DNA from 2 places in the Mesorhizobium sp. HAY1-8B genome. Region 1 is predicted to be linked to the other one. Evidence: riboswitches for the same ligand, from Rfam matches in the RefSeq annotation. Region 1 holds a riboswitch; the other holds the start of a gene.
The links. Region 1 has a riboswitch for cobalamin ahead of AC1VON_RS24810 (DUF1636 family protein). Riboswitches for the same ligand answer to the same signal wherever they lie in the genome.
Positions count from the first base shown of each region.

Region 1 (5,772 bases):
CCTTCGAAACCGTAGTCGGTCAACAGGCGCCGCAGGTCGGGATGGCCCGAGAACAGCACGCCATAGAGATCGTAGGTCTCGCGCTCGAACCAGTCGGCGCCGGGATAGACGCTGGTGATCGACGGCACCATCGTCTCCTCGTCGGCCTGCACCTTGACGCGGATGCGCACATTCTGCTTCGGCGACAGCAGGTGGTAGACGACGTCGAAGCGCTTGGCCCGCGACGGATAATCGGCCCCACAGACATCAATGATCGAGATGAACTGGCAGCGCGCATCGTCGCGCAGGAAGGTCACCACCTCGACCAGGTCGCGCGGTTCGACGTGGATGGTGAGCTCGCCATAGGCGATCGCCGCGTCATTGACGCGGCCGATCAGCTTTTCGCCGAGATAGGTCGACAGTTCACTCAGGGATGCGGCCATGGATTTACCGTTCGATCGTGCCGGTGCGGCGGATCTTCTTCTGCAGCAGAAGAATGCCGTAGAGCAAAGCTTCGGCGCTCGGCGGGCAGCCGGGCACATAGATATCGACCGGCACGACGCGGTCGCAGCCGCGCACCACCGAATAGGAATAGTGGTAGTAGCCGCCGCCATTGGCGCAGGAGCCCATCGAGATGACGTAGCGAGGCTCCGGCATCTGGTCGTAGACCTTGCGCAGCGCCGGCGCCATCTTGTTGGTCAGCGTGCCGGCGACGATCATGATGTCGGACTGGCGCGGAGACGCGCGCGGCGCGACGCCGAACCGCTCCGAGTTGTAGCGCGGCATCGAGGTGTGGATCATCTCGACCGCGCAGCACGCCAGACCAAAGGTCATGAACATCAGCGAGCCGCTGCGCGCCCAGGTGATCAGCGCCTCGGTCGAGGTGACCAGAAAGCCTTTGTCGGCAAGCTCATTGTTGATTTCGAGGAAGAAGGGATCGTCCTCCCCCACCGGCCTGCCGGTGTTGGGATCGATGATGCCCTTCGGCTTCGGCGCGACGAGGGTGCCTGAACTGTCGTTCAATCCCATTCCAGCGCTCCTTTTTTCCATTCATAGGCAAAGCCGATGGTCAGCACCGCCAAAAACACCATCATCGACCAGAAGCCGAGCATGCCGATCTTCGAGAAGGACACGGCCCAGGGAAACAGGAAGGCCACTTCCAGGTCGAAGATGATGAACAGGATCGACACCAGGTAGAAACGGATGTCGAATTTCATGCGGGCGTCGTCGAACGAGTTGAAACCGCACTCGTAGGCGGAAAGCTTTTCGGGATCGGGATTGCGGTAGGCCACCAGGAACGGGGCGGCCAGCAGCGCCAGGCCGACGACCAGTGCCACGCCTATGAACAGGACGATGGGCAGGTACGAACTGAGAAGTGCGTTCATGCAGCGGTTTTCCGTTGGCGCCAATCCACTTTGATTACAGCACCGGACCTTAATGCGGAAGCGTGACAGTTTAACCGCTGAACCGTTTTAAGGGGCCTATGCTGCAACGCGGCGAGGGTTAGCGCAGCACTTCCAGCGAAGCAAGTCAAACCTTGTTCAAAACGCCGACCTGGACGGCATATCCGGAGAAACTGGTCCGATCCGCTCCTGTTTGATTTCCTTCGTCTTTTACTCCACTTTTCTCTCCTGACATGGTTGCCGCCAAAACCCTGCTAGCATGGGTTGGAATCACCATGCAGGTTCCGCAAAAGCGGACCCGATTTTGCGACAAGAACCTGCCCAGACAAAGACCCGACCCACAGCCGAAGCCCCTCAGAGTGATGCCTGCATGAAGGAAAAAATCTCGCTCGCCGCCGCCCGCCGCATTGCACTCGCCGCTCAAGGGTTCCTCGATCCGCGCCCAAATGGCACACCCGACCGCCGCCATTTCGCCCGTGTGCTTTCCCGTACCGGCCTGCTGCAGATCGATTCCGTCAGCGCGGTGGTGCGTGCTCATTACATGCCGCTCTATTCGCGCCTGGGTCCCTACCCGTTCGCTTTGCTCGACAATGCCGCCGTGACTCGCAAGCGCACTGTCTTCGAATACTGGGCGCATGAGGCTTCGTTCCTGCCGGTCGAGACCTACCCGCTGATGCGCTGGCGCATGCAGCGCGCCGAGCAAGGCGATGAAATGTATCTGGGGCTGGCCAAATGGGGTCGCGAACACGCCGCCTATATAGAAGACATTTACCGCGCGGTCGTCGAGCTCGGCCCGATCGCCGCGTCGGCGCTCGAAGGCCAGAAAGGTTCGGGCGGCTGGTGGGGCTGGAGCCATGCCAAGCACGCCTTCGAATGGCTGTTCTGGGCCGGGCGCATCACCACGGCGCACCGCCGCGGCTTCGAGCGCTTCTACGATTTGCCAGAGCGGGTGCTGCCGCAGGCGATCCTCGATCTGCCGGCGCCCCCGGCCGAGGACGCGCATCGCGAATTGCTGCGCATCTCGGCCCGCGCCCATGGCGTGGCGACATCGGGCGACCTGCGCGACTATTTCCGGCTGTCGCCGGCCGATATGAAAGGCCGGCTGGAGGAACTGGTCGAGTTGGGCGAGTTGCTGCCGGTGCGCGTCGAAGGCTGGGACAAGCCGGCCTACCTTCACAAGGACGCGCGCCTGCCCCGGAAAATCGAGGCCCGCGCGCTGTTGGCGCCGTTCGACCCGGTCGTCTTCGAGCGCTCGCGCTCTGAGCGGCTGTTCGATTTCCACTACCGCATCGAGATCTACACGCCGGCTGAAAAGCGCCAATACGGCTACTACGTCCTCCCCTTCCTGCTCGGCGACAAGATCGTGGCGCGCGTCGACCTCAAGGCAGACCGGCCGGCCAGCGTCCTGCGCGTCCATGCCGCCTACCCCGAGCCCGGCGCCCCGCCTGAAACCGCCGCGCAGCTCTTCGAGGAATTGAAGCAGATGCAGGGCTGGCTTGGCCTTGAACGCATGGACGTGACGCCGGCAGGCGATCTGGGCCCGGCGCTGGCCGACATCGCCGTGTCGTAAGCCCGCGTTGACACCGCTGCCTGCAAAAGCCTAAATCCCGTCCAGACGGTCCCCTGCCCGCAACGGCAGGGGCTAAGAGGGAATGCGGTGCGAGGTGAAAAATCTCAAATCCGCGGCTGTCCCCGCAACTGTAAGCGAAGAGCCAAGGCCGAAAGCCACTGGGAATTCCCGGGAAGGCGGCACCCAAGGCGATGATCCGCGAGCCAGGAGACCTGCCGTCTGCGACAAAAGAATCCGATCGCCCGGCGGGTTTCCGGGCAAGGAGCCCGGCTTTTTGGACCAGAACGGCAGTTTTTCGGCTGGCACAGCGGACAATTCGTCCGCCGACGGCGAAGCCTTGGCCGGCGTCACCATCATCGTCTGCGCCTCCTGTCGCGACGAGACCGGCTCGGACGCGCATCCCCGCGCCGGCGCACTGCTGGCTGAGGACACGCGCCGTGCCGCGGCGGGCGACGACATCCGCGTCCGCACGGTCGAATGCCTCGGCAATTGCAAGCGCCGGCTGAGCGCCGCCATCCTGCGCGACGGCTGCTGGAGCTATGTCTTCGGCGACCTGACCGCGGCCAGCGGCGCCGACCTCGTCACCGGCGCCAAGCTCTTCGCCACCTCGACGGACGGCCTCATTCCATGGCGTGGCCGGCCCGATTCCCTCAAGCGCGGCCTCGTGGCCCGCATTCCTCCCCTCGACCTGTTGAAGGATTGATCATGAGCGCCCCAAATTCGACCGGCAATCTCTCCCGTGTCCCCTGCACCGTCGTCACCGGCTTCCTCGGCGCCGGCAAGACGACGCTGGTCCGCCATCTCCTGGAAAACGCCGGCGGCAAGCGTATTGCCATCATCGTCAACGAGTTCGGCGACATCGGCATCGACGGCGAGATTTTGAAGGGCTGCGGCATCGACACCTGCCCGGAGGAGAACATCGTCGAACTGGCCAATGGCTGCATCTGCTGCACCGTGGCAGACGATTTCGTGCCAGCGCTGGACCAGATCCTGTCGCTGACGCCGAAGGTCGACCACATCCTGATCGAAACCTCGGGCCTCGCTCTGCCCAAGCCGCTGGTCCAGGCGTTCCAGTGGCCGACGGTGAAGAGCCGCGTGACGGTCGACGGCGTCATCGCCGTGGTCGACGGCCCCGCATTGGCCGAAGGCCGCGTCGCCAACGACATGGACGCCTTGCAGGCGCAGCGCGCCGGGGATGAGAGCCTCGACCATGACGACCCGGTCGAGGAAGTGTTCGAGGATCAGATCGCTTGCGCGGATCTGATCATCCTGTCGAAGAGCGACCTGATGGACACCGCCGGTTCGGCCCGAGCCAACGCCATCATCAACGAACATTCCGCCCGCGCCGTGAAGATCGTGCCGACCTCGCATGGCAAGGTCGACCCCTCGGTGCTGCTCGGCCTCGGTCTCGCTGTCGAGGACGATATCGAGAACCGCAAGTCGCATCATGACGGCGCGTTCGACCACGAGCATGACGACTTCGATACCTTCATCGTCGACATCCCCTCGATCGCCAATCCGGACGAGTTGGCAAAGCGCGTCGCGGCCGCCGCCGAACAGGAAAACGTGCTGCGTGTGAAAGGCTTCGTCGAGGTCGGCGGCAAGCCGATGCGGCTCCTGCTGCAGGCCGTCGGCCCGCGCGTCAATCACTACTATGACCGCGCCTGGACGGTCGAGGACGACCGCCGCTCGCGCCTGGTCGTCATCGGCCTCAAGGGGCTGAACCGCCCGGCAATCGAGCGTATACTCGCCGGCTGATTTTCAGACACGGGCCGCGATGCATATCCTCACCACGACCTCCGCCTCGCTCGACGATCTCGCCGAGCCGGTCGATCTGCGGCAGACGCCGGCGGATATCGTGGCCCTGTCCTTCACCGACAGCGATCTTGCCGGGCTGGCGGCGGCGTGGAAGGCCGATGCCGGCCGCCTGCCCTCGATGCGGCTGGCGGCGCTGCGCGACCTGCGCCATCCCATGTCCGTCGACCTCTGGGTCGACAGCGTCGCCCGCCACGCCAAGATCATCCTGGTGCGCATCCTCGGCGGCCACGATTGGTGGCGCTATGGCTGCGACCAGTTGGCTTCGATCGCCCGCGAGCGCGGCATAAAACTGGCGCTGCTTCCCGGTGAAAGCCACGACGAGGATCTCAGGCTGATCGAAGCCTCGACGCTGCCGCGCCAGGAATTGGACGCGTTGCTCGGCTATTTCCGCGAAGGCGGCCCGGCCAATATGAGCGCGCTGGTGCAGAGGCTGGGGCGGCTGGCTGGACAAGATGCGGCCGTTGTTGAGCCGGTGGCAGTGCCAAAAGCCGGCTACTACGAGCCCACACGCGGCGTCGTCCCCCTCCCCCTGCAGGGGGAGGGAAAGGTGGTACCGATCCTCTTCTACCGCTCGATGCTGCTGGCCGCCGATGTCGCGCCGATCGATGCCCTTTTTGAGGCGCTGCGCCAACGCGGCATCCTCCCGGTCCCCATCTTCGTCTCCAGCCTGAAAGAGCCGGCGTCACTCGCCTTTGTGGAAACCGCGTTCGCCGCGCTGAAACCCGCCGCCATCATCGCCGCGACCGCCTTCGCCTCCGGTGCCGAACCCGGCGTCGAAACCCTATTCGACCGTGCCGGCGTGCCCGTCTTCCAGGTCATCGTCGCCACCACCCGCCGCGACGTCTGGGAAAACAACCAGCGCGGCGTGGCGCCCGCCGACCTCGCCATGCATGTCGTGCTGCCAGAACTGGACGGCCGCATCCTCGCCGGCGCCATTTCCTTCAAGGGCGAAAGCGATGTCGATCCGGCACTTGGCCACCGTGCCTTCGCCAACCGGCCGGA
Region 1 is NZ_CP200321.1:5,168,947-5,174,718, forward strand. It holds gene AC1VON_RS24790 (NADH-quinone oxidoreductase subunit C) at 1-422, opposite strand, end outside; gene AC1VON_RS24795 (NuoB/complex I 20 kDa subunit family protein) at 427-1,008, opposite strand; gene AC1VON_RS24800 (NADH-quinone oxidoreductase subunit A) at 999-1,364, opposite strand; gene AC1VON_RS24805 (winged helix-turn-helix domain-containing protein) at 1,753-2,952, shown strand; cobalamin riboswitch at 2,982-3,186, shown strand; gene AC1VON_RS24810 (DUF1636 family protein) at 3,227-3,655, shown strand; gene cobW (cobalamin biosynthesis protein CobW) at 3,658-4,710, shown strand; gene cobN (cobaltochelatase subunit CobN) at 4,730-5,772, shown strand, end outside.

Region 2 (5,772 bases), 1.5 Mb from region 1:
CCACCGATGATCAGCGCGGCCGGCAAGGCGAACATCAAGAGGAAGCGGCCCATGCGGCGCTTCTTCCTCGGCGCCGCCGGGACCGGCGCTACTGGCGGGGCAACCGCGACAGGGGCGGCAACCGGCTGGGCCGGCGCTTCCATCTCAACCTTGGGGGCGTTTTCGTCAACCTTGGCTGCCGCGTTCATGCTGCTGCGCCTTTCGTAGGCTCGACTTTGTCCGAGGACGAGGTATCGCCGTCGGCGAGATTCTGCGCCATCGCATCGAGCGCCCTGATCAGGACGCGGCGGTCCTCGGGCGAAACGCCGACAAGCGATTCCTCATAGACTTCGCCGGCGAGACTCTTGACCTCGGCATAGGCAGCGCTCGCCTTGGCTGTCGGGAAGATCATGCGCACGCGGCGGTCGGCGGCGTCGGCGCGGCGTTCGATCCAGCCGCCCTCCTCCATCCGGTCGACGAGGCGCGAGACGCTGATCGGCTCGATTTCGAGCAGTTCCGCGAGCCGCGCCTGGGTAACGCCTGCCTCCTTGGCGACACGCACCATGAGGCGCCATTGCGCCGACGAAAGGCCAAGCCCGCTGGCGCGCGTCTCGAAGCGCTTGCGCAGCAGACGTTGCACGTCGTGGATCAAAAAGCCCAGTCTGTCTATGCCATCAGAAACCATGAGCGATACATATAATAAGCGTGCTTACTATTCAAGATGTCACGTGACGGTGAAAGCCGGCAAATGTGCGTGGCGGTCGATCGTGGCTGGCAATCCGTGAACCGCTGGAGACAGCCGGACGTCAGGAATCGGCCTTTTTCACAGGCGGTTTCGGACGACCAGCGTAACGACGAAGAAGGCACCAAGCGAACTGGTGATGATGCCGATCGGCAGTTCCTGCGGCGGCAGAAGCGTCCGGGCCAGAAGATCGCTTGCCAGCAGGAGCACCGCCCCGAACAATGCACAGCTTGCGATCAGGCGCAGATGCAAGGGACCTGCCAGCGGCCGCGACAGATGCGGGATCATCAATCCGACAAAGCCGATGACGCCGGCGACCGAGACGAGAATTGCCGTCGAGAAGGCTGCAACGAGAAACGTCGCCCTGCGCATGCGCGCCACCGGCACGCCAAGGCTTTCGGCGGCACTTTCACCGGCCAGGAAGGCGTCCAGCCTGCGGTGGTTCCACAGTCCGTAGGCCGCGATCGTGCCGGCTCCCAACGCGCCCAGCCAGACATTGTCCCAGCGCGCCAGCCCGAGCCCGCCCATCGTCCAGAACAGCACCGAATGGGCGGCGCGCTGGTCTCCGGCAAAGACCAGATAATTGGTAAATGCCGTAAACAGGAAGGAGACGGCAAGGCCGGCGAGGATCAGCCGCTCCGGCCCCTGCCCCCTTACCCGGGCGACCAGCAGCAGCACGATGCAGGCGGCCAGTATGCCGCCGGTGAAGGCCGCGACCGGCAAGGTCCAGATGCCAAAACTGTCGCCGAAGACGGTGATGACGGAAACAGCGCCGGCGGCGGCTCCCGACGACAGGCCGAACAGGAAAGGATCGGCGAGATCGTTGCGGGTCACCGTCTGCAGCAACGCGCCTGTGATGCCGAGGCCGGCACCGACACAGACCGCCAGGATCGTGCGCGGCAGCCTGAGATCGATGACGATCTTGCCGACCGGGCCCGACACCTGGTGCTCATTCAACCCGACGGCATGGCCAAGCGAGGCGATGACGTCGCTCAACGGGATCAGCGTCGAACCATAGGCGATCGACAGCAGCACGAGGGCGACGACCGCCACCGTGCCCGCCACCATGGCCAGCGCGAATGCCTTGTGCCCGGAAAGCGCGCCGGATTTATGCCCGGGGGCAAGAAGCATCAGAACGCTTCCGGATGCATCGCCTTGGCGATCTTGGCGATCGCCTCGATGTTTGCCGGTCCAGGCGTCAGTTCGGCATAGCGAAGGGCCACGAAACGCTCGTTCTTGACCGCGTCCGTCTCCTTCATCGCCGGATGCGCCTTCAAGAAATCGAGCAGCTTCCTGTAGCCGCCGCCATCCTGGTAATCGAGCAGGATGAGGAATTGCGGATTGCGCGACGCCACCGTTTCCCAGTCCGTGTTGCCCCAGCTGGTGTCCATGTCGGCCATGATGTTATCGCCGCCGGCCGCTGTGATCATGGCGCTCGGGATGGCGAATTTTCCGGCGGTGAACGGCTTGTCCTCGCCGGAATCATAGAGGAACACACGAGTTCCCTTGGCGTCGCCGACCTTCGCGGTGATGTCCGCGAGTTGCGCCTTCCAGCCGGCGACAAGCTTCTGCGCCTCGGTCTCCTTGCCAAAGATCTTGCCCAGCTTTTCAACATCGCCATAGAGCAGGTCCATGGAAGCCGCCGGGCGGTTCTTGTCGAGATGGACGCAGCTTTCGGTCAGCACCAGTGTCTTGATGCCATGCGGGGCGAGCGTGTCGGGCGTCACGTCGCCGCCCGGCTTCATGCCATAGTACCAGCCGGCGAAGAAGAAATCGGGCTCGACGGCGACCAGGTTCTCGAGCGTCGGGTATTTGGGCGCGAGTTCCGGGATTGAGCCCTGCTCGGCCTTGAATTCGGGGCCGACCTTGTACCATCCGGTGATGCCGGTCAGGCCGACGATCGACGGCTGCAGCTTCAGCGCGAAGGCCATCTCGGCCATGTTGAGGTCATGGATGACGGCGCGCTTGGGCGGCGCGTCGAAGGTCAGCGGCTTGCCGCAACTGTCGACGGTGACGGGGAAAGCGAAGGCGGTAGAGGCCAGCAAGGAAAAGACGAGCGACAAGGCGAGACGTTTCACGGATTTTGCTCCTTGGTTGAACAGCGTTGATGAGGGATGGTTCGATCAGGATGGTGGCGCGGCGCGGTTCGGAACATCGAACACCGTCAGTTCACGGTCCTCGGTAGGGTGGCGCAGGCGAAACACGTCGACGCCGAAAATCTCGCGGATCAGCTGTTGCGTCAGCGCTTCGCGCGGTGCGGCCAACGCGTGCAGCCGGGCTTCGTTCATCACCGCGACCCTGGTGGCGAAAGGCGCCACCAGGGCCAGGTCATGCAGCACCGCGATCACCGTCATGCCGAAGCCGGCGACGAGTTCGAGAAGCTCGCCGCGAGCACGCGGGTCAAGATGGTTGGTCGGCTCGTCGAGGAACAACACCTTTGGTTGCTGTGCGATGGCGCGCGCCAGCTGGGCGCGTTGGCGCTCCCCTCCAGACAGCGAGCCAATGGTGCGGCCGAGCAGCGGCAAAAGGCCGGTCCGGCGCAGGGCGTCGACGACAATGTCGCGCTCCTCGCTCCTGCGCCTCAGGCCGGCATGCGGAACGCGGCCAAGTTCGACATAGTCGATCACCGCCAGCCGCGGATCCGGCTGGTCGGTCTGGCCGACGACGGCCATGTGCAGGGCCCGCTCGGCCGTCGAGATCCTGTCCAGCCGTCGCCCGCCAAGCTTCACCTCGCCCGAACTTGGCCTGAGCATGCCCGACAGCATGCGCAGCAGCGTCGTCTTGCCGGCACCATTGGGGCCGATGATGGCGAGACGATCGCCGGTGGCGATAGAGAGGCTGACCGCATGGACCAGATTCCGGCCATTCGCCACAGCACCCAGGTCGCGCGCCTCGAGGAGTGGCATTGTCATCGGCTATCACCCGCCAGCTTGCCCCGCGCCGGGATGCGGGCCAGCGTCTTGCCGGCCAGTCGCGACGGACGTTCTCCGGAATTGCACCAGCCGTCGGCGAGCGAGGCGTAGAGCCTGGCAAATCGCACGAGATCACCGGCGTCGGCCTCGGCATCGACGGAGCCGAAGAGATAGGTAGCCTTGCCCGGCGCCTGGAAGGCTACCGTCAGCGGCCGTGCGCAGCCCGCCATGCATTCGACGCCTTCGACCGTGAAGCCATGCGACACGGCGGGTTCATCATGGGCCGAGAGCCGGGAGCGCAAATCGGCGCACAGGCTTTCGCCCGACCTGATGCCGGTCGGAACGTCACGGCAAAGCGTGCACACGATGATGTGGTGATCGATAGCGCCGTCCAACTTCCGTCACTTTCCAAAACTGGCGACGGAAGGATGTTGGCGAGCCGGCCGACAAGACCGACGTCCACGTTTCCTCCCGGCACACCCCGTCCGGTCAACTCAGTGATGGCAGGTCTCCTGGCTCGCGGGTCCTTGCTCAATCCTGCCTTCCCAGCCTTGCCGGCCAGTGGCATTTCGGATCTTGCTCACCGCTTACAGTTGCGGGGGCAGCCACGGCTTCGACCTTTTTAGGATCTCACCGTGTTCCCTTTTCACCCCTTGCCTTTCGACTCGGGGACCATCACCACTCGATCGTAGTTTTCCCCAATTTGCTTCGCAACGGATTTCTCGATGCATTGTCGATCCCGCGGCGGCGCTGAAATTGCGGACGTAATGTAATTACATTACGATTTAAATCGTGCCGCTCGGCGAAGTCAAGTGAGGCTTTCTGCCGAAAGAAGACATCGAGCCAGTCTCGCTCCTGGACGTCGCCTACGGCGTCTGCGTCAACGGCGACGACGCCGGCAATTTCGACTACGTCGCCGGTGTCGAGATCACCGATTTTTCCGACCTTCCAAGGGAACTCTGCCGGGTGCGGATACCAGCCCGGAAATATGCGGTGTTCGCGCATCGCGAGCACATCTCGACCATCCGCCGCACCGTCAATACAATCTGGAACAAATGGCTGCCGGCCTCCGGGCACGAGATAGCGGACGCGCCCGAATTCGAGCGCTACGGTCCGGAGTTCGATCCGAACAACGGCAATGGCGGGCTGGAGATCTGGATACCCGTCAAGGCTTGGCGGAGATCACAATTCCAAGTCCCAGGTCTGGCCAACCAGATCCTTGCCGAAGGAGTGGTGCGGTTCTTCCTCGGTCAGTTTGAAGCCGACCGCCTGGTAGATGTGCCGGGCGGCGATCAGGATATCGTTGGTCCACAAGGTCAGCGTCTTGTAGCCCTTCGCACGGGCAAAGCCGATGCATTCCTCGACCAGCCGCCTACCGATGCCGAGGCCACGCGCCGAAGGTTCGACATAAAGCAGGCGCAGCTTCGCCACCTGATCCGATTTGCGCACGACGAAGACCGAGCCGACGACCTCGCCATCGCGCTCGGCGATCCAGCTTCGTTCCCATTTCGGGTCGAAGGATTTGACGAATGCCGCGAGGATTTCGGCAACCAGCGCCTCATAGGTTTCGTCCCAGCCATAGTCCTGCGCGTAGAGCATCCCTTGCCGGCGGGTGATCCAGCCGATGTCGCCGACCTGCAGCGGTCGTAACAGATAAGGGATCCTTGGCTCATCGCTTTCACCCAGCAAAGCCTGGACCGTCCGCATGGATTTCACCAGCCGGTCCTGCTCCGACGCAGGTAGCCTATCGAGAAGGGTCGCGACCTGGTCGTGCGAATCCTTGTTCAGCGGCGCGAAGGCATTCCTTCCCGCCGTCGTCAGCGCAATCGACGATTGCCTGGCGTCCGAAACCAGCGTTGACCTGGAGATAAGGTGAAGGCGCTCGAACTTCTTCAGCAGACGGCTGACATAGCCGGCATCGAGACCGAGGTCGCGCCCGAGGTCGGTCGCGGTCAGACCGTCGCGGTGCGCCAGTTCGTAGAGCACACGCGCCTCGGTCAGGGAGAAGGCGCTTTTCAGCAGCCCTTCGTCGAGCAGCCCGATCTGGCGGGTGTAGAAGCGGTTGAAAGCCCGCACCGCATCGATCAGGTCCTTGTTGGGCGCTTCGTTGCTGGGCTGATGGTGAATCGTCATCGACAT
Region 2 is NZ_CP200321.1:3,684,902-3,690,673, reverse strand. It holds gene AC1VON_RS17375 (HlyD family secretion protein) at 1-188, opposite strand, end outside; gene AC1VON_RS17370 (MarR family winged helix-turn-helix transcriptional regulator) at 185-664, opposite strand; gene AC1VON_RS17365 (FecCD family ABC transporter permease) at 803-1,852, opposite strand; gene AC1VON_RS17360 (ABC transporter substrate-binding protein) at 1,852-2,799, opposite strand; gene AC1VON_RS17355 (ABC transporter ATP-binding protein) at 2,845-3,633, opposite strand; gene AC1VON_RS17350 (DUF1636 family protein) at 3,630-4,028, opposite strand; cobalamin riboswitch at 4,119-4,325, opposite strand; partial or broken gene AC1VON_RS17345 (GyrI-like domain-containing protein) at 4,492-4,803, shown strand; gene AC1VON_RS17340 (bifunctional helix-turn-helix transcriptional regulator/GNAT family N-acetyltransferase) at 4,816-5,766, opposite strand.
Region 2: it holds a riboswitch for cobalamin, as region 1 does, so the genes downstream of both, AC1VON_RS17350 (DUF1636 family protein) here and AC1VON_RS24810 (DUF1636 family protein) in region 1, are expected to answer to the same signal.